4 regions of the Buttiauxella gaviniae genome follow, and region 3 is predicted to be linked to each of the others. Evidence: predicted binding sites of a transcription regulator. Region 3 holds the regulator's gene; each other region holds the start of a gene.
The links. Region 3 encodes LexA, which represses DNA repair genes until DNA is damaged. Its sites were predicted from a motif close to TNCTGTATGTACATACAGNA; they were not measured.
Positions count from the first base shown of each region.

Region 1 (2,203 bases), 1.7 Mb from region 3:
GAGGCGCGCAGTGCGCTATCGGCGACCAGCGTTTCTCCCAACCAAAGCCCGGCTTCGGCAATGCGCTGCTTCAAACGCGAATCCTCTGAACTGATATCGGTTTTCAGCCACTGACGTAAATCACCCCATAACTCACCGAGATAGCGGTTAAACGCCTCATCCTCTTTCAAATAGCTTTTAATGCTGTCGGCCTTTTCAGCCATTTGCGGGGAGTGTTTCAGATTCTCGATAAGCTTTAACGTTGCGCGATCAAAAGCCTGGCGGATTTGGTGCCCTTGATCGTGGCTGACATCATCCAGAAACGAATTAACCGCATTAGAAACCCATTCTGCACTGTGTTCCCCTAGCCATTCTGTAGGCAATATTTTGGCTTTGCGAGGATGCTCAGTTTCCAGCCAGCGCACAATCTGTTGGGCAATAAAAGCGCGCGTGCTGTCGCGCTTAATGAACGTCAACATTTGGGCGATTACTGCGTCGAGCAACTCCTGATGACGGTTATTTTTGGTCAGGCTTTCCAGCAGCAGGGCGCTTGAGTGCGTCAGATCGACTTTATCGATAGCTTTATGAACCGCCTGGCGAATTAAGCGCTGAATTCGCGCATCGTCGGTGAGATCTAAAAAAGCGCTCATCACTTGCAACAGATGCTGACCGACCCGCTGCGCATTATCAGGTTTGCTGAACCACAGGCCAATCATGTGCGCCGGTTCGTGGCGGCGGATGAGGGCAATAAGCGATTGTGTATCCAGAAACTTCTCTTGCACGAAGATGCCGAGATTTTCCCCAATTCTGTCTTTGTTGCGCGGAATAATCGCCGTATGGCGGGCAATAAAAGGAATCGGCACGCGGCGAAACAGGGCGACTACCGCAAACCAGTCGGCGAGTGCGCCCACCATGGCGGCTTCGGCGATAGCTTTTAAACCGCTTACCCAGAAGCTCGGTGGTAAAAAGAGGGTGGTCACGAAGATTGCGGCCGCAATCAGTAATAAAGAGAGCGCAAGGCGCTTGGCGCGTTTAAGTTCAGTCATTTTCTCCATTCGGTAAGCATAGAACGCAGCGGGCTGAATCGGTAGGACAAATTTGGCAACTAAATTTTTCGCCTCTTCAACTCGTTATAAAAATCTTCCTGCCAGCGGCTTGATCGGCAGATTTATTTAGCGATACTGTATGTATATACAGTTATTCATGGAGAGGAACTTATGATGCCGTTAACTTATTTTATTTTTTGCCAATCAACGATGTATGGAGCATGACCATGGGGGCATTTCCATCACCCGCTCAGGACTATGCAGAACAGAGGATGAATCTTTCTGATTTCGTCGTTATCCATCCCACTGCTACATACTACGTTCGCTCTTCTGACAATTCGATGATTGACGGAGGCATCGGCGATAGCGACTTGTTGGTTGTCGACAGCGCCATAACGGCACAGCATGGCAGTATTGTGATTGCCGCGATTAACGGCGAATTTATCGTCAGGCAATTACAACTCAGACCTTTTATTCAGTTAATCCCGCTCAACAGCGCCTATAAATCTATTCGCCCTGGCTCCGAGGATAATCTCGATATATTCGGCGTAGTCACTTACATCATTAAATCGACGAGGTGACTATGTTTGCCTTAGTAGATGTCAATAGTTTCTATGCGAGCTGCGAAACCATCTTCAGGCCAGATCTGAAGGGGAGGCCCGTGATTGTTCTTAGCAATAACGATGGTTGTGTGGTGGCATGTAACACCGAGGCGAAGGAGTGTGGTGTAAAAATGGGAGGGCCCTATTTCAAGCAGAAAGAGCTCTTCCGGCGAGCGGGGGTTGTGGCTTTCAGCAGCAATTACGAGCTGTATGCCGACATGTCAGATCGGGTGATGAGAACACTGGAAGAGATGTCGCCATATTGTGAAATTTACAGCATTGACGAGGCGTTTTGCGATATTAGCGGTGTGCAAAATTGTCGGAATCTGGAAGAGTTTGGCCGGGAAATACGCGCCACGCTGTTGCAGCGTACGCACCTGACGGTAGGCGTGGGGATTGCGCAGACTAAGACTCTGGCAAAACTCGCCAATTTAGCCGCGAAGAAATGGCCGCACAAAACCAGGGGCGTGGTTGATTTGTCGGACATCGAAAATCAGCGAAAACTGATGGCGGCTTTACACGTTAATGAGACCTGGGGGGTGGGGCGGCGTATTGCTAAAAGGCTTGAAGAAATGG
Region 1 is NZ_JBFMVT010000002.1:476,083-478,285, reverse strand. Features, by position in the region: gene AB1E22_RS02905 (DUF445 domain-containing protein) at 1-1,034, opposite strand, end outside; gene umuD (translesion error-prone DNA polymerase V autoproteolytic subunit) at 1,247-1,606, shown strand; gene AB1E22_RS02895 (Y-family DNA polymerase) at 1,609-2,203, shown strand, end outside.
Region 1: a site for LexA is predicted at 1,159-1,178, ahead of umuD (translesion error-prone DNA polymerase V autoproteolytic subunit). Genes of this name have one in related genera too.

Region 2 (2,203 bases), 620 kb from region 3:
GGTTCGTGAAACTTACCAGAAGCTTTTCAACAAAACGCCAAACATCATGGTTATCCATGCGGGTCTGGAATGTGGTCTGTTCAAAAAACCTTACCCGGATATGGATATGGTTTCTATTGGGCCAACCATCACGGGTCCACACTCCCCGGATGAACAAGTTCATATCGAAAGCGTAGGCCAATACTGGATCTTGCTGACTGAATTGCTAAAAGCGATTCCAGCTAAGTAAGATCTCAAATGCCCTCACCCTGGCCCTCATCATAGGGAAACACCAGGATGGGGGCTTTTTTTATAGCCCCAGCACCAATTGCCGTTCCATCTGCGGGTCCAGCAATGTCACATGCAGCCCCACAAGCCTTACGCCCCGCTCTCCCCTGCGCTCGTCCCAGGTTTTCCTGGCCGTGGCGATGAGATCGGCTTTATTTAACTGCGGCCAAACATGTTCCTGAGTGGTCTGCTGAAAGTCATTGAACTTCAGTTTGATCCCCTGGCGGGCAATGAGTAAATCAGGTTTGACCTTCTTTAGACGCCTCTCCAGCTCACTATAAAGTTGTTCAATAATTGCCTCGCACTCCGGCCATTCATGAATATCTTCAGCCAGGGTTTTCTCGACGCCAACGGATTTACGCTGACGCTCATTGTTGATCTCTCGCTCATCGACTCCCTGGCTTCGCTCCCAAATTACGCGGCCAAACTTGCCAAACCGTTTGAGTAATGAGCCTAAATCGGTGTTCTGCACATCCGCACAGGTGCGTAGCCCTAAACTTTCCAGTTTTCCTGCGGTAACTTTCCCCACGCCAGGAATTTTGCCGAGCGGTAAAGTTTGCAGAAAAGCAGGAATATCCTCGGGTGTGATCACGTATTGGCCATTGGGCTTATTCAAATCCGAGGCGATTTTGGCGAGGAATTTTACCGGAGCGATGCCCGCAGACGCGGTGAGATTAAGTTCATCCGAAATAGACTGGCGGATCTCTTTCGCTATTAATGTAGCTGAGCCGTGGCAATGCGGGCTCTCCGTGACATCCAGATAAGCCTCATCTAAAGAGAGCGGTTCAATAAGCGTTGTGTAGCGGCTAAATATTTCACGAATATGGTTTGAAGCTTCTTTGTATGCGTCAAAACGCCCTGGCAAAAGCGTCAGGTGCGGGCACAATTTTAGCGCCATGGCGGTAGACATCGCGCTGTGTACACCAAATTTCCGCGCAGGATAATTTGCTGTGCTGATAACCCCGCGTCGCTGCGCGCTGCCACCGATAGCGAGCGGAATATCCCGCAAAGCTGGATTATCACGCATCTCTACGGCCGCAAAAAAGCAGTCCATATCAACATGAATGATTTTACGCATACGTTTTCACACCCGTTAATTACTGGATAAGTATACAGTCAAAATAAAGGGGCGTCATCTTTCAAGATGTGTAGCGCTGGGGGAGTCACTATTAGAAAACCTCCCGATAGACGGGAGGTTTTGGGGGATCACAAAATACGGTTTTGCTGGAGTTTTTCCTGACGCTCAGCCTTCGCGATGCGTTTTTTACGCGCATCGCAGGGTTCCGGGCAGTTGCAGACTTTTTCCATGCCAAGTGCAGAAATACCACCGCAGCTACCCTGAAGCGTTTTACGCTTCACAATCACCCCCAATGACATACCAAATATCACCAGCAGGAAAATAGCAAAAGTGGCTAAAAACAGTGTCAGCATAAGGGTTCCCGTCAGCCGCCAAAGTCGTCGAGCATGATATTTTCATCCTCAACACCCAAGTCTTTGAGCATTTTGATCACCGCTGCGTTCATCATTGGCGGCCCACACATATAGAATTCACAATCTTCTGGTGCCGGGTGACTACGAAGGTAGTTTTCCAGCAATACGTTGTGGATGAAGCCCGTGTAGCCCGTCCAGTTATCTTCCGGCTGTGGATCAGAAAGTGCCACATTGAAGGTAAAGTTCGGGTTCTCTTGCGCCAGTTTTTCAAACTCTTCTTCGTAGAACATCTCACGCAGCGAACGAGCGCCATACCAGAAGCTGATTTTGCGCGTGCTATGTAGGCGTTTAAGCTGGTCGAAAATGTGTGAACGCATGGGCGCCATGCCTGCACCACCGCCAATGAATACCATTTCTGCGTCAGTGTCTTTGGCAAAGAATTCACCAAACGGCCCGGAAATCGTTACTTTATCGCCCGCTTTCAACGACCAGATGTAGGAGGACA
Region 2 is NZ_JBFMVT010000002.1:2,838,337-2,840,539, reverse strand. Features, by position in the region: gene pepD (cytosol nonspecific dipeptidase) at 1-229, shown strand, start outside; gene dinB (DNA polymerase IV) at 290-1,345, opposite strand; gene nqrM ((Na+)-NQR maturation NqrM) at 1,474-1,698, opposite strand; gene nqrF (NADH:ubiquinone reductase (Na(+)-transporting) subunit F) at 1,710-2,203, opposite strand, start outside.
Region 2: a site for LexA is predicted at 1,366-1,385, ahead of dinB (DNA polymerase IV). Genes of this name have one in related genera too.

Region 3 (2,203 bases):
AGCACGTTCCCCACAACCAGCAAAATAACGGGCGCACGGGCATATTGAACACCCAGTAGCCACCCCAGCAGCACGAGATTAGCCAGCGAGGCCGGAGCGCTTAGCCAGCGGATCTCAAGAAAACGCTGTGCCTGCCAGAGCACATCCTGATTACCACCAACGATATGCAGGGCCAGGGAAATCAGCGGGTCACGTAACAGGATAATCGCAGCGCCCGCCCCTAATGCCAGCATTAAAGGCTGAACCAGAGCACGCGCTAAAGCTGAGGGATTGTTGGCGCCGAAAGCCTGGGCGGTTAAACCCGTGGTGCTCATGCGCAAAAACAATAGCAGCATAAATAAGAAGCTGGTTGCCGTTGCGCCGATAGCGACACCGCCGAGATAAACGGGGCTATCCAAATGACCAATAACTGCCGTATCCACCAGGCCAAGCAGGGGAACGGTGATATTGGAAAAAATCATGGGTAAGGCGAGGCGCCAGAGCGCGCTATCAGCCGTCGAGAAAAATCGCATGGCTAATCCAGAAAGAGAGTGAGGATAGCGATGCGCTGGAATGCGCATCGCCTAAAGAAGTTTTACAGCCAGTCGCCGTTGCGAATAACCCCAACCGCCAAGCCTTCGATGGAGAAGTTATGCTCACGCAGGTCAACGATAATCGGTTCAAATTCGCTGTTTTCTGGCAGCAGATGGACGGTATTACCCTGCTGCTTTAAGCGCTTAACGGTAACTTCGTCATCAATGCGCGCAACCACAACCTGGCCATTGCGCACATCCTGAGTTTTATGAACAGCAAGCAGATCGCCATCCATAATGCCGATGTCTTTCATGGACATCCCGCTTACGCGCAGTAAGAAATCAGCATTCGGCTTGAACAACGAAGGATCAACCTGATAGTGACCTTCGATATGTTGCTGCGCCAGAAGCGGTTCACCCGCCGCAACACGCCCGACCAGCGGAATACCTGTGACCTCTTCCACCAGCAAACGAATACCACGTGATGCGCCAGAAACAATTTCAATCACGCCTTTACGGGCAAGTGCTTTCAAATGCTCTTCAGCGGCGTTCGGAGAACGGAACCCCAGACGTTGAGCAATCTCGGCACGAGTCGGTGGCATGCCGGTCTGGCTGATATGATCCCGAATAAGATCAAACACCTCTTGCTGCCTGGTAGTTAACGCTTTCATTCCGCCCCCTGGGTGTTTATACAGTTATGCTGTGAGTATATACAGTCAAAGGCGATTTTGGAACCACAAATTGAGCAAAAAACCAGGCACTTAACTATTCTGGAAAGACTATCGCAAATGCTGCCAAAGCAGCGTGACCCAGGTGATCACCGCAAGGATAATGGCGATTAATACAGCGGCAGAGCCCATATCTTTGGCGCGCCCTGAAAGTTCGTGATAATCCGTGCCAACACGGTCAACAAGCGCCTCAATCGCGCTATTGAGAATTTCGATAATCATGACCAGCACGACAGAACCGATCAGTAAAATACGGGTAATAGGGTCGACATCTAACCAGCAGGCAATGGCAATGGCGATAACCGCGGCGACGCCTTCTTGACGAAAAGCGGCTTCGTTAATCCAGGCTGCTTTAAGCCCTTTCCATGAATAGCCTGCGGCTTTGATAATACGGGTAAGTCCAGTGGTGCTACTCGCCATTTAGGGAAACCTTTTCAAATTATTTGCGTCAATGCTTATCAATAGTTGAACGCCACAGAAATTCAGACAAGATTCTGATATTCTTGCGGCGAATTTGCATCATTAACCTGAGGCTTTACATCGTTTATGTCAGGCTGGCCAAGAATTTACTACAAATTACTTAATTTACCATTAGGCGTTCTGGTAAAGAGCAAGTCCATTCCGGCTGATCCACAGGCCGAACTGGGCTTAGATCCCACTCGCCCAATCATGTACGTTTTGCCGTATAACTCAAAGGCGGATTTATTAACCTTGCGCGCGCAATGCCTCGCGCATAACTTGCCCGATCCTCTGGAGCCGTTAGAAATAGACGGCGCTTTATTGCCACGCTATGTCTTTATCCATGGCGGGCCGCGTGTCTTCACTTATTACACGCCGAAAGAAGAGTCGATTAAGCTGTTCCATGATTACCTCGACCTGCACCGCAGCAATCCTAATCTGGATGTGCAGATGGTGCCGGTATCGGTGATGTTTGGCCGCTCTCCAGGGCGCGAAAAAGGCGAA
Region 3 is NZ_JBFMVT010000002.1:2,215,661-2,217,863, reverse strand. Features, by position in the region: gene dinF (MATE family efflux transporter DinF) at 1-512, opposite strand, end outside; gene lexA (transcriptional repressor LexA) at 575-1,183, opposite strand; gene AB1E22_RS10935 (diacylglycerol kinase) at 1,292-1,660, opposite strand; gene plsB (glycerol-3-phosphate 1-O-acyltransferase PlsB) at 1,787-2,203, shown strand, end outside.

Region 4 (2,203 bases), 1.4 Mb from region 3:
TTTCTGCTCACTCCGCTTTTGCCGACGATTCCTTTGTTAATGCGCCACCACCGCCACAAATCCAGGCGGGGTCGTGGGTTTTGATGGATTACACCACCGGGCAAGTGCTGACTGCGCAGAATGAACACGTGCGACGCAACCCGGCGAGTCTTACCAAATTGATGACCGGCTATGTGGTCGATCGCGCTATTGATAGCGGGCGCATCACGCCGGACGATATGGTCACGGTCGGGAAAGATGCCTGGGCGAAAGGCAATCCAGTGTTCGACGGCTCTTCGCTGATGTTTCTCAAAGCGGGAGACAGATTAACGGTGCGTGATTTAAGCCGCGGTTTGATTGTTGATTCAGGGAACGATGCCTGTGTCGCGCTGGCCGATTACGTCGCTGGCGGGCAGCCGCAATTTGTGGCGATGATGAACAAATATGTGAAGCAACTCCGTCTGCGCGATACCCACTTTGAAACCGTTCACGGCCTTGATGCGCCTGGCCAGCATAGTTCGGCCTACGATCTTGCGGTGTTATCCCGCGCAATTATCCATGGCGAACCCGATTTTTATCATATGTACAGCGAGCGTAGCCTCACCTGGAACGGCATCACTCAGCAGAACCGTAATGGTCTGCTTTGGGATAAAAATCTCAACGTGGACGGCCTGAAAACAGGCCACACCGCCACTGCGGGTTTTAACATTATCGCTTCCAGCGTTGATGGCGATCGCCGCCTGATTGCCGTCGTGATGGGCGGGGAAAGCCCTAAGGGGCGTGAAGAGCAGGCGCGTAAATTACTGCACTGGGGCCAGGATAATTTCGATACCTTGCAGGTTCTGCATAAAGGCAGAAAAATTGGCAGCGAAACTGTCTGGTATGGCGATAAAAAAAGCGTAGACGTAGGCACAAATCAGGATGTCTATCTGGCGCTGCCAAAAGCCGAAGTGCCTAACATTAAAGCTAAATATGTTCTCGAAAGCCAGGAGATGGAAGCGCCGGTTGCCGCAAACCAACATGTTGGCGAAATCGAGCTATTTGATCGCGACAAACTTATTGCGCACTGGCCCCTGGTGACGCTGGCAGATGTCAAAAAAGGTAGCGCCTGGTCCCGATTCAAGGATTACCTGAGCCACAAGCTGTAATACAAGGTTTGAACAAGAAGGGTCGACAGCAATGTCGGCCCTTTTTTTTGTCTGGACTAAGATCTACAGGACTAAGATCTACAGGCAAAAGAATTGCGAAAAGCGACCATGCTCGCAAAGTAACCACGCCATCCTGACAAAGGATTGTTTACCTGCAATAACGTGGTGTATAAACATACAGTGTTTTAATCTAATCAGGAGGTCATATGGAATTTAACGTGCAGCAAGTTCATGAGCGTAAAGTAGCCGGTTTTCATATGGTTGGGCCTTGGGAAAAGACGGTGCATCAAGGTTTTGAGCAGCTTTCCCTGTGGGTGAAATCGCATAAAATCGTCGGCGAAGAGTGGCTGGCGGTTTACTACGACAACCCTGATGTTGTCCCTGCGGAAAAGCTCCGCTGTGACACCGTCGTCTCCGTTGCCGAAAACTTTACCGTGCCGGAAAACAGCGAAGGCGTAATAGTCACCCACATCGAAGGTGGGCAGTATGCGGTTGCCCGAGCACGCGTCGACAACAATGACTTTCAGCAACAATGGGAAAGTTTCTTCGACGCGGTAGAAGGCGATAAACGCTACCGGATAACAGGCAAACCCTGCTTCGAACACTATCTGAATGATGGTTCCGAAAGCGGCGTTTGGGAAATAGACATGTATATTCCGGTAGCAGATCAAGTCTGAAGCTGATGGGGGCGCAGGCCCCCTAACTTTGTGATGCCCCCACAAGAAAAACAGGTACAATCCCGTTTTTGTTTTCAGGAGAGCCGGGTGTGCGCCCCGACAAATCACTAAGTCCCTTTGAGCTCCGCATCTATCGCAATTACCGAACGGTGCATGGCGTTCGTATCGCGCTGGCATTTATCCTCACATTTCTCATTGTTCGCCTGTTACAGGTTCCTGAGGGAACATGGCCGCTGATCACTCTCGTGGTCGTCATGGGGCCGATCTCTTTTTGGGGCAATGTCGTGCCTCGCGCGTTTGAGCGTATTGGCGGCACCATTTGTGGCGCGGCGATGGGGCTGGTGGCTCTGCGTCTGGAACTTATTTCATTGCCGTTAATGCTGGCCTGGTGTGCCGTTG
Region 4 is NZ_JBFMVT010000002.1:3,596,849-3,599,051, forward strand. Features, by position in the region: gene dacD (serine-type D-Ala-D-Ala carboxypeptidase DacD) at 1-1,127, shown strand, start outside; gene sbmC (DNA gyrase inhibitor SbmC) at 1,334-1,804, shown strand; gene AB1E22_RS17160 (FUSC family protein) at 1,894-2,203, shown strand, end outside.
Region 4: a site for LexA is predicted at 1,291-1,310, ahead of sbmC (DNA gyrase inhibitor SbmC). Genes of this name have one in related genera too.